Regions from separate parts of the Shewanella sp. 10N.286.51.B7 genome, predicted to be linked through region 1. Evidence: riboswitches for the same ligand, from Rfam matches in the RefSeq annotation. Region 1 holds a riboswitch; the other holds the start of a gene.
The links. Region 1 has a riboswitch for cobalamin ahead of BCU84_RS15285 (TonB-dependent receptor). Riboswitches for the same ligand answer to the same signal wherever they lie in the genome.

Region 1 (6,324 bases):
TGACATACACGTGGTTTTAGTCCGTGTTTAGCTACTATCTTGATGCATTTTTTATTACCTAGAAAAAGATAAACATTGATTATGAGTTCTGTAGAAATATTTTCGCCAGCATCAACTGTAACTAAGCCTACTGAAAAGAAACAGTTAGAGCTTTTAGCGCCTGCAAAAAATGCTGACTATGGTATCGAAGCCATTCGTCACGGTGCAGATGCGGTTTACATTGGTGGCCCAGCGTTTGGCGCGCGCCATAATGCGGGTAACAGTGTTGAAGATATTGCTCGGTTAGCAGAATTTGCTCATCGCTATCATGCGCAAGTATTTGTTGCGCTTAATACCATCTTGATGGATGACGAAATTGAGCAAGCACAAAGCTTAATTTGGTCGTTATATGAAGCAGGCGTGGACGCGCTGATTATTCAAGATATGGGTTTGCTGCAATTGGATTTACCGCCAATTGCAATGCATGCCAGTACTCAAATGGATAATCGTACGCCTGAAAAAGCGGTGTTTTTAGAACAGGTAGGCTTCTCGCAAGTGGTGTTAGCCCGTGAGTTAAACTTACCGCAGATTAAGCAAATTTCTGATACAACAAAACTTAAATTAGAATACTTTGTCCATGGCGCATTATGTGTCAGCTACAGCGGTTTATGTAATATCAGTCATGCCTTTTCTAATCGCAGTGCTAACCGTGGTGAGTGCTCACAAATGTGTCGTCTTCCTTGTGATTTGTCGACTCGTGATGGTGAAGTATTAGCTGAAAATGAGCATTTATTATCCCTTAAAGATAATAACCAAACTGAGAATTTAGAAGCTTTGATTGATGCTGGCGTGACGTCATTTAAAATTGAAGGTCGTTTAAAAGACATCAGTTACCTCAAAAATGTCACCGCACATTATCGTCAACAGCTTGATGCGATTATTGATCGCCGCAATGATCTTGAGTCAATGTCTCATGGTCGCAGCGAATTTACTTTCACACCTGATCCTGAAAAAAGCTTTAACCGAGGTAAAACAGATTACTTTATTAATCAACGCACTGCCTTAATTGAGCATTTTAGTTCACCCAAATACATTGGTGAAAAGGTCGGTACTATTGTGGGTGTTGGCCGAGACTTTATTAAAGTCGACAGTGCAAAAGCCGGTAAAACCATTGAGTTTAATAATGGTGATGGCTTGTGTTTCTTCATTGATGGTTATCAGAAACAACGCTTGTCAGATAATAAAACCAAAGGCTTACGGGTTAACCGCGCTGATGGTAATACTTTATTTTTAACTGATGTCAGCAAAGATCTAAAAGTGGGTGTGGAGTTATTTAGAAACTTCGACCATCAGTTTGATGCGTTATTATCAAAAGACTCTGCCAGTCGTAAAATTATGGTTGATATGGTGTTAGATGATACCGAACAAGGTATTGCCTTAACGGTGTCGGATAACCATCAACACACTGTGACAATTGAACTTGAGTGGGCGAAAGAGCCTGCAAAAGATTATGCCAAAGCGGATGCGAATTTACGGACTCAGTTAGGTAAATTAGGTAACAGTGATTACCGTTTAAACCAGTTGCAAGTTAATTGCGCTAATCGTTGGTTTTTACCGGCTTCAGTGATTAATGGTTTACGCCGCGATGCGATTGCAGCTTTTGATGAAGCACGTATTAATGGTTATCAACGGCCTCTTAGAGGCGAGCATGATAAAGAAGCGCGTTTCCCGCAAAAGTATTTAAGCTTTTTATCTAATGTGGCCAATGATAAGTCTCGTGAGTTTTACGAGCAGCATGGCGTAATTCAAATGGAAGATACTTACGAGAAAAACCAAGTACTAACCGATGCACCATTAATGGTGACTAAGCATTGTTTGCGCTACAGCTTTAACTTATGTCCTAAAGAAGTTGAAGGGATTAAAGCCGACCCTATGGTGTTAGATATTGGTAAAGATAGATTGAAGTTAGTCTTTGATTGTCAGAAATGTGAAATGATGATTGTTGGCTCAAACCAATTAGTAAAACAGTAATTTTATTGATTAAAGATAAAAGTGCTCAAAATGAGTGCGAAATAGACAATGTTCGCGTAAACTGCGCGACCTTAATTTAAGCTGAGTTCAGCTAGGAAAAACCGAATAATGAGCAAAAGTAAGAAGTACGATTTTAGAGTATTAGCAGTTGGCGATACTTTTAAAACAGAAATCACTCGTCGTATGAGTGCAACTAAAACAATCGTGTCAAAAAGCCATGATGGCTTTACAACAGAAGATGAAGCTGTTGCATGGGGTCAAAAAGAGCTAACAGCCTTTATGACTACACAAGTTGAGCGTAATAAACGTAAAACTGAAAAGAAAATTAAAGCTAAATCAATTGCTGATGCCATTGCCGCAGAAGCATTAACGAATGAGTCTAGTGAAATTGATTTGACAGATTCAGCGGATGAGCTTGAAGATTAACAGTTAAAATAATACAGTAATACAACATTTTGGTGACATAGTTGCTGTATTTCTGTTTGAATTAACTACGTTTCACCTTTCAGCACCAATACCAAGGATGATTTCGGTATGAAAGCTAGCGCTACCCTAATAATATCTGGGGGGCTGTTGTTATTGAGCCCTTCAAATAATGTAGTGGCCAAAGAGCCACCACCATACATTAACGCCATAACAGCTAATTCAGATGCTGGTGGCGGTTCTGAAGAAAAACAGCTTTCAATCTTTTCTAATAAAGTGTCATTTGAGCTGCCTGTCGGTTGGAAAATGGCCTTTAATTCAGAAAAAGGCAATATGTATAAAGCTGAGTTTGTTCCTGCCGGTGAATCCCTCAATGATTGGTCTGCTTTATTCTGTATTCAAGGATTTGAAGGGTTGGCAACCGATATTGATAGCACTCAATTTCTTAATCGTTTTGCTGATACCTATAAAGATTCTTGCCAAGGCAGTGTGACGTATGAACAGCTTGGTACGACGCAAATTGGTGGCAAAGAAGCCGTTCACGGCATTATCGGCTGTACCAATATGAAGAATATGTATGGCGGTGCGACTGCGAGAACTCGTCAGGGTGAAATTGGCTATTATGCGGTATTAAAAGATACAGAAGATTTGTATCTGCTACATAAATCGATGAGAGGGGAAGTATTTAATGAATCTAACCCGCCACTTAATGGCTCAAATCATCGTGATTTTATTTCTAAAATGCTGCAACTTAAATTTCAGCGTTAAGCACTCGATATAGAGACTATTCTAAGTCGTGCTCTGTTTTATTATTTAAGCCATTCCCCTAGCGCAGGTCTCATTGCGACACCTTCATATTATTCAACCCTTATAACTAAGCGTTGAATAATATGAATGATCTTCATTCTTTATATTAAAAAGTAACTTTAACCAGTTATAATGCTGCCAATTGTTATATGGACTTGCATTTAAGCAAACATAACAATGTTATATGACCTCAATGAGAGTTATTTATAGTCAATTTTTTGTGGTGCCTATCGGCGTTTATCAATAGATAAGCAGCTAAGGGATAATCGGGAAACTAGTGAAAATCTAGTGCTGCCCCCGCAACGGTAATGGTGAGATCTGAGTGCGTAAGCTTGTTTGCTGATAATTAACCAGCAAAAGCGACGTTAAAAATTCAGCTTCGTTTGTCATGATACATGGCATCAACCTGAGTCCGGAGACCGGCCCAAAAAATGATTTTGAGATTTCGGTGGGCAGATCTCGAAATGTAGCCTTTTTTCGTCATTGTGAATGCTATAGCGCTTATGCGTGCTATTGGGATCACAAGATGCTTTATGCTGCGGCAACTATGCCCCATTTTTCCTTTTAGGAGTTAAAGGTAAATGGGTACTAATCCAACAAAAATCGCAACAGCACTTAGCTTAGTATTAAGCTTTTCAGCTGCCTCTATTGCTTCAATGTCTCTTGCTACATCAGCTTATGCTGAAACGACTGACAAGATTAAACCAGACGAAACCATTGTGGTTATTGGTCGTTCAGAGGCTGCACCTATAAATATTGCCGCAAACGTCAATGTTATTGATGCTGCAGAAATCGCAATGAGCGGTGCAACAGACTTAATTACACTTCTACGCAATCATAGCGGCATTCAAGTTGCAGATAACGGCTCTGGTGCTAGTTTTTCTATGCGCGGTTTTACAGCCTCACAAGCAGCAAACAATACATTGATACTTGTGGATGGTCGTCGTTTAAATAATATTGATATTGCCAGCCCAAGTATTAGTTCTGTGCCTTTAAACCAAATAGAGCGAGTTGAAATCCTATCGGGTAGTGCCGGTGTTTTATATGGAGATCAAGCCGTAGGCGGTGTTATTAACATTATTACTAAAGCCCCTAACGGTACCGGTGGTGGAGTGCAGCTTTCTGGCGGAAGCTTTAATACTTATGAAGCGAAAGGGGATATTGCTGGCGCAATAAATGATGATTGGCGTTATTTTTTATCTGGCAGCTATAACCAGTCTGACAATTATCGCCATAACAATGAAAGCGACACGGGGTCAATTTTAGGTCGGCTTCAATATCAAACAGCCACTCAAGACTTTTTTATTGAAGGCAGCTATTACGATGATAATCGTTTAGTACCAGGGGCAATAAGTGAAGATGAATTTAACGATGATCCTCGCGCCTCAAATAATAATGACAGTCAATATACACATGAAATGACGACCTCGGTACGTTCTGGTTATCAACATCAGTTAAACGAACAATGGGCAGTTAATGCTGAGGCAAGCTATACCGATACGTTAAGTACAGGCAACATTTGGAGTCCTAGTCGTAACTTGCGCAGTCAATTTAGCTTTTTGCCAAAAGCGGTAGCCAAGTATCAACTCGAAAATGGCGAAATGTCATTAGTAACAGGGTTAGACTTACTTATTGGTGAAGCTGACTTTACCTCTATGGGCCGCAGTAACAAACAAACCCAATATAGTGCATTTGTACAAGCCACAGTGCCATTAACAAAAACCTTATCTTATGTGGTTGGTGGACGCTATGCCAAAGCAGAAGACGAGCTGGTTGATATAGGTGTGTACCCCGAAGGCATTGACTTAGACCAAGATGCTCACGCGCTTGAATTGGGTTTAAACTATCGTCCAAACCAAGCACATCGTTTATATATTCGTGCTGATGATAATTTTCGTTTTGCCAAAGTCGATGAGCAAGCCTATACCGAAAAAGGCACGGTTGGATTAAAGCCACAAGTTGGGCGTTCATATGAAGCTGGATGGGATTGGAATCATAAAAACTCAGTAACCAGTATCAATGCGTATCGACTCGATCTTGAAGATGAAATTGTCTGGGACCCAAGTGCCCAAAAGCCAGATGGGGGAAATTTTGATGGCGCAAATGTTAATGCTGATGCATCTCGTCGTTATGGTGTTAGCGGTAAATACGAGCTCACGTTAGCTAAAAGCTGGCTTTGGGGTGTTGAATACAATTACATTGATGCTGAATTCACACAAGGCGAAAACCAAGGCAAAGCACTTTCTTGGGTGGCTAAGCATTCTGGTCGCAGCTTTGTGAATTACGACTTTGATGAGCATGTGAATGTCTTTGTAGAAGGCGCTTATACCGGAGAGCGCTTCATGGAGGGGGATAACGCCAACCAAGATGATAAGCTCGATAGTTATGTACTGACGAACATAGCGATAAATTATCAACGTCATGCATGGCAAGCGAGCTTACGTGTAGATAATTTATTTGATGAACAATATGTCAGTGCTGGATACTATTCTGATTGGGGCAACGGTTACTACTCAGGTAATGGCCGCTCAATTCGTTTGACTGCAGGATACCGCTTCTAAAGCTTGTTTGTTTAATACACAGTTATGCTTAGGCATAGCAGTGTAATTGACTAAAAACCTAAAGCCGACAAATTGCTTGTCGGCTTTTTGTTTGATTACGGATTAATTACTTGACCTTAGTGCCGCTTATGTGGATAAATTCCCTACTAGATATATAAAAATGATTAAAGGGAAGCAGTACAATATGACCTACCTTGAGCAACAAGTGCTAACTCAAGTCAAAGCCATTATTGGCAACGAAGAGCAGGTGATCGGTCGACGCGGTATTTTGATCCCTTTAAAGAAAGCACTTATTAATGAAGCTGATATTCGTATTCTCATTGATATTGTTTCAAGTGATCCTGCTTTAGCAGCCCATTTATTATGGCGCAGTAATACCGCTCAAGCTGGTGGTATTATTTCGACTAAAAATCGCAGTATCAAAGATGCGCTTATCCGTTTAGGCCAAGTTAATATCTACCGTTATGCTTTCTCATTCTATTTAAAAGAACGTTTAGATGAACTAAAAGAGCCTTATAGCAAA
Region 2 (6,324 bases), on a different contig from region 1:
TGTGGCGCAGTGAGTTATAAAAACCTTCGGTAGTTTGCCCTGTGAGTGTACGGCCTGATGCATCGGTAATGGTGCCCGATATCATCACGGGTAAGCGGTCACCCAAGTTATCGAAGACTTTTTCAATGGCAAATAAAGCGGCTTTGGCGTTTAAGGTATCAAAGATGGTTTCGACCATGATGATATCCGCGCCGCCTTCAATTAAAGCGCTGGTAGATTCAACATACGCATCGACCAGTTCATCAAAACTGACATTACGAAAGCTTGGATCGTTTACATCTGGGCTGATAGAACAGGTACGGTTTGTCGGGCCTAAAACACCAGCAACATAACGTGGCGTGCCAGTTTGCGCTGCCACTTCATCAGCTGCTTCACGTGCAACGCGAGCACCTTCTAAGTTCATTTCAGCCGATAGCGACTGCATGTCATAGTCGGCCATGGCGATAGTGGTGGCATTAAAGGTGTTGGTTTCGATAATGTCAGCACCAGCCAACATGTATTTGGTGTGAATGTCTTTAATGATTTGACGTTGGCTTAGGATCAACATGTCGTTGTTGCCTTTTACGTCGCAATGCCAGTCTTTAAAGCGCTCGCCACGATAATCAGCTTCTTCCAATTTGTAGTCTTGGATCATGGTCCCCATGGCACCATCAAGGATTACAATGCGCTCATTTAGCGTATTGGTAAGTTGCTCAAGAACCTGACTGTAGGAAGTCGACTTCGTCATAACTGATTACCTTTATTACTTATTAGTTGGTGCTATTGGCCAGCAATATGGTGATGAGGCAGTGCGATTAACGCTCATTAGCATACCTTTATTGATTGGATAAAAGGCGCTGACAAGTGAAAAATCCCTGCAAAAATATTCATCATCAAGATTTGTTTGGACATTTAAACGTATAGACGTCCATAATACGTTTAAATAGATTGTAAGAGCAAGCGCATTACACAAGTAAGCTGGACGCTAGATTAAATTCAGTGTCTATGAAATCTTTATAATCGTCAGAAGTGAATGATTTACGCTTGATAATGGCTGGCTGTTAGCTGAGTGTATGCTTGAACTGAATGAAGGCTCGAAACAGAATGAAGGCACGAAGCTGAGTGAATTGAGCTGAGTTGCACTGAACTGAACGAAACGAAACAAGGGTGAAGCGTTAATATGCAACAAGCCAAAATGATATTACTGCGTCATGGTCAGTGCGAAGGTGGCAATATTTTACGTGGTAAAACCGATGTTGCGCTTACGCCTTTGGGCGTGGCCACCATGGAGGCTAGCGTAAAAAAATTAGGCGGGGCTTTGCAAGCTGCTCCGCTAACGATATACAGCTCTCCTTTAATACGTTGCCAGCAATTTGCCCAAAATTTAGTCGCTGATATAAATCAAAACCGCAGCTTCAGCCAACAACTTAATGCTAATGAACCTGTTAACAAGCGAGAGGTTGATTGCCAAACCATCTTGTTAGCTGAAGTAATACAGATGCCGCAATTTCAAGAAGTAGATTTTGGTGATTGGGATGGGCAAACGTTTGATGCTTTATACCAACATGACGGCCAAGCTGTAGATAGCTATTGGACTAACCCTTGGCTGCATACACCACCTAATGGCGAAACGATGCTTGAGTTTGAAGCTAGAGTCACTAATGGACTTGCCGAGGTGTCTGGTCAACTTGCGGCTCAGTTATCAAGTTTGAAGCAATTAAATGAACAAGTTTCAGTTGAATCAAGCCTTGCTTCAGCGCCTGATACTGACTTTGATAATGGCACTGCTACTGAGAATGAGAAAGCGACAGCTTTGATTGTCACCCATGGCGGCGTGATCCGCTGCATCATGAGTCATATTTTAGGGCTTGATCAATGCGCTGGTTTGTATTCACAGCTGGCGATAGATTACGGCGCCACAGTGGTGATTGATGTTTATTGGCCAGAACTGGCAGTAACTAAACAGTCAGTTAACAGTGCTTCTGAAATTGAATCGACGCATTCAATGACAAGACCTGCGGCCAGTAAACCCGTCTACCGATTACATTGGCCGAGTTAAACTAATTACCTGTAAAACTTGAGCAACTAAATCACTAAAAGATTATCGTTAAAAGGTCATAAACTCGGTGAGATATATCGTACAATAGTGCGAGAACAGTTTAACCGCTTGCAAGCCAAGCACTTAATAATCACTGTTTGTTTAAAATGTAATAACGTTAATTTACTGCTTTGTCGTTAGTAAAACTCGATAGCCAGTAAATGAATAGGGAATCATGGCATTCATAAGTTACTTATGATGATTAGCATGAACTGTACCCGCAACTGTGATGTGGCATTAAATAGCAAGCTAGCTTGTTCGTTTGCCCACTAAGTCAGATACCTAGCGTTATTTTCTTTGCTGTTTAACAGCGTTATGCAACCTAAGCGGGTGACTTAGGCGGAGTGTTAATGTTATTTATTCGTTCATTTTCCTTATCAGGTATTAATGCATTTTTTATCGCTAGCGCTGTAGGCGTTATCGCTAAGGCGACAAAGATATGAGTGCAGATATCCCTTCAGCGTTAAACGTTGAACTCCTCAGTTGGTCTGCTGATGATAACCAGATCCTTTCTCGCGTCAGCTTTAGTCAAAATCAGGGAGAAATGCTTGGACTGATTGGCCCCAATGGCGCTGGTAAGTCGAGCTTACTGCGTTGTCTCTATCGTTATATCACCCCAGAGCAAGGCAATGTGAAGCTTTTTGGCCGTAACATTAATGGCTTTAGCCAAAAGCAACTGGCGACTCAAGTGGCAGTCGTTCAGCAAGAAACTCCGCACTATTTTGAAATGACCACAGAGCAAATTGTCGCAATGGGGTTAACGCCCCATAAAGGCTTGTTTGAAAGTGATTCTCTGTCGGATAAACAAGATATTGCCGATGCACTTACCAAAGTTGGTTTGCAATTAAAGGCCAAGCAGCAATATGAGCAGTTATCAGGTGGCGAAAAACAACGGGCATTAATTGCCCGTGCGATTGTGCAAAAACCTCAGCTGCTGATTCTTGATGAACCGACCAATCATTTAGATATTCGTTATCAAATCCAAATTTTAGAGCTAGTTAGGCAACTTGGGATCAGTGTGATTGCTTCTATTCATGATTTGAATTTAGCCAGTGCTGTGTGCGATCGCTTAATACTGTTAAATGCAGGCAAGTGCATTGCGCAAGGTTTACCAGATGAAGTGTTAACTGAAGCCATTATTGGTGATGTATTCGGGGTATGTTGCCAAGTGTCCAAACACCCTCAACACGGCAAGCCTTTGATTACCTATTTTTATGGCTATCAAAGTGGTGGTCATAGTAAAGATGATGAAGCAGAGGCAAGTTTATGACCCTAGCTGCATCATCGATGAAATATAAGCTATTAATTTTTGCAACCGCATTATTAACCCTAATGACACCGATTGCAGCATCAAGCTTTGGCGCTGCAAACATTAGTTTTGAGCAAGTACTTGGCTTATTTACCTCACCGTTTTTGGGCGCTGACGCTGACAGCGCTAATGCCTTAACGCAACGAATTGTGTTTGAGTTACGTTTACCTCGAATTGCATTAGCCTTTATTGCTGGCGCAGGTTTAGCGCTCGCGGGCAGTGTGTTGCAAACTGTCACGCGAAATCCGTTAGCAGATCCCTATTTATTTGGTATAAGTTCTGGAGCCTCTTTTGGCGCAGTATTGGTGCTGAGTTTTTTTGGTAGCCAAGGATTAGTGCAGCAATGGTTGTCGGAGTCTGGTAGCCACTTAGCCGAGGCGATACTGCGTTCTGGCTGGTTTAGTCATGATGCCTGGTGGTCATGGTCATCACTCAGTTTGCCCATAGGGGCATTTATTGGTGCGTGTTTTTCAGTGTTATTGGTGTTGTCTTTATCGGGTTTTGGCCGCGCAAGCCAAGTTGAAAGAATGCTGTTATCCGGTGTTGCTACTTCATTCATGTTTGGCGCACTGACCAGCTTGGTATTGTATTTTTCTAGCCCGCAAGCTGCGGCGTCAGTGCTGTTTTGGAGCTTAGGCAGTTTTGCCAAAGCAAGTTGGCAAGGTCTGGTGATACCCGCTGTGGTGGTATCAGCCAGTATATTGATTATATTGGCATTTAAGCGTCAAGTTATCGCGATACAGGCTGGCGATGAAAGTGCCCACTCATTGGGGGTAAATGTCGCCAAGCTGCGTTTGTATATGTTGGTATTGTGTTCATTAATCACCGCCGTACTCGTGGCAAGTTGCGGCGGTATTGGCTTTGTGGGGTTAATGATCCCCCATACTGTTAGGCTACTTTTCCCTGGGCAGCAGCCTATTTTAATTACCGCACTTGTCGGTGGATTATTTATGGTGTGGATAGATGTACTCGCCCGTTGCTTACTGGCTAACCAAGAATTACCTGTTGGGATTATTACGGCTGCTATTGGTAGTGTGTTCTTCCTATTTGTTTTACGCCATCGTCGTTAAGACGCTGTTTTGGAGTATAAAAATGTTTGCAGTAGATCCGGTTAACCATCATATAGATGAGCAGATCCAACATAAAATAAACCAAAAAACTAAGCCTTTGGGCGCGCTAGGTCTTTTAGAAACCTTGGCAAAGCAAATTGCTCAAGTGCAGTTTGCCAAACAATTTAATGGCAGACACAAATTGTCGATTAAAGAACCTGCAATGTTAGTGTTTGCAGGGGATCATGGTATTGCAGCCCACGGGGTGTCTATTGCGCCGAGTGAAGTGACTAAACAAATGGTGGCAAACTTTGCCTCTGGCGGCGCAGCAATTAATGTCTTTTGTCGTCAAATGGGCTTAAACCTTGAAGTGATTGATTGCGGGATGCTCACCCCAAGTGATGCGCCTAGCGTGACTAACCATCGACTCGGCTCAGGCACAAAAGCGATTCATCAAAAGCCTGCGATGAGCTTATTGTCGGTTAAAGATGGTTTTAGTTATGCCAATGAAGTGGTGCAGCGCCATTATGATTCAGGTTGTAATTTAATTGCTTTAGGTGAAATGGGCATAGGTAATACATCATCTGCCGCAGCGGTGATGGCAGCTTTATTGAAATTAGATATTAAAGATTGTGTTGGCCGAGGTACGGGTATTAACGATGAAGCGTTTGCATTAAAAACCGAGTTATTAACTGTGGCGATGAACCTACATCGTAATAATCTTAATGATCCGGTTAATGTTTTGGCTTGTTTGGGCGGCTTTGAAATTGTGCAGATGACTGGGGCTATTTTAGCTGCGGCTGAAAAGAGAATGCTGGTGGTGATTGATGGCTTTATCGCGACTGCAGCAGCATTAGCAGCGGTAGCACTGCACCCTGATGCGCGAGGTTATTTAATTTTTGCCCATCAGTCTGATGAGCAAGGTCATATCAAAATGCTGCAAGCGTTAGATGCTCAACCGATTTTATCTCTAGGGCTAAGACTCGGCGAAGGGACGGGAGCAGCACTGGCGATACCGATTATTCAATCAGCTGTTAATTTTTATAATGACATGGCCAGTTTTGAAAATGCTGGCGTGAGCAATGTGGTTTAGGCTGCTATTAACATTAACGCTATCAAGGATTAGAGAATGTCTCAGGGTTCAGATATCGGCTCCTATTTCAATATGGGCTGGTTCAGGAAACAACTAAACTTACTGCTTATCGCAATGAGTTTTTTTACTCGAATTCCTATTCCTGCATGGGTAGAGTTTGATAGCGATAAGCTCAATAAAGCCAGCCGTTACTTTGGCGTAGTGGGCTTAATTGTGGGGGCTGCGAGTGCTTTGGTATTTTGGTTAAGTCAGTTTGTTTTACCCAATAGTGTTGCGGTGATCTTAGCCATTATTACTAGCGTATTAATGACTGGTGGTTTTCATGAAGATGGCTTAGCAGATACCGCAGATGGTTTTGGTGGTGGCTGGAAAGTTGCTGACAAATTAAAGATCATGAAAGACTCCCGTATTGGCACTTATGGCACCTTGGCAGTGGGGTTAACCTTACTGTTAAAGTGGCAACTATTGGTTGAAATTGCACTTTATAGTCCACTTAAAGCGGCTATTGCGCTGATTGTGGCACATTCTTTAAGTCGAGTCGTTGCCGCAAGTATGATTTTCTCTGAGCAATATGTCACTGAAGATGATGATAGTAAATCTAAGCCGTTAGCACAGCACCAGCATATTAATGATTTATTGATTTTATGTCTTAGTGGTTTTGCCGTCTTAGCTTGTTTAAATGGCCTTGTGGCATTTGTGTTGTTGCTGGTATTAGTTGCGCTTAGACAATTATTGATTTGGGGTTTTAATCGTCAAATTGGTGGATACACAGGCGATACCTTAGGTGCAGCTCAAC

Region 2: another riboswitch for cobalamin. It lies ahead of BCU84_RS00355 (ABC transporter ATP-binding protein); the one in region 1 lies ahead of BCU84_RS15285 (TonB-dependent receptor).

What each region holds. Positions count from the first base shown of each region.
Region 1 covers NZ_MCUF01000056.1:50,330-56,653, reverse strand. The annotation lists gene BCU84_RS15300 (U32 family peptidase) at 82-2,010, shown strand; gene BCU84_RS15295 (DUF3622 domain-containing protein) at 2,119-2,436, shown strand; gene BCU84_RS15290 (hypothetical protein) at 2,545-3,201, shown strand; cobalamin riboswitch at 3,445-3,683, shown strand; gene BCU84_RS15285 (TonB-dependent receptor) at 3,822-5,801, shown strand; gene BCU84_RS15280 (HDOD domain-containing protein) at 5,986-6,324, shown strand, end outside.
Region 2 covers NZ_MCUF01000002.1:22,179-28,502, forward strand. The annotation lists gene metH (methionine synthase) at 1-727, opposite strand, end outside; gene BCU84_RS00350 (histidine phosphatase family protein) at 1,160-2,038, shown strand; cobalamin riboswitch at 2,188-2,382, shown strand; gene BCU84_RS00355 (ABC transporter ATP-binding protein) at 2,517-3,347, shown strand; gene BCU84_RS00360 (iron ABC transporter permease) at 3,344-4,456, shown strand; gene cobT (nicotinate-nucleotide--dimethylbenzimidazole phosphoribosyltransferase) at 4,479-5,528, shown strand; gene BCU84_RS00370 (adenosylcobinamide-GDP ribazoletransferase) at 5,601-6,324, shown strand, end outside.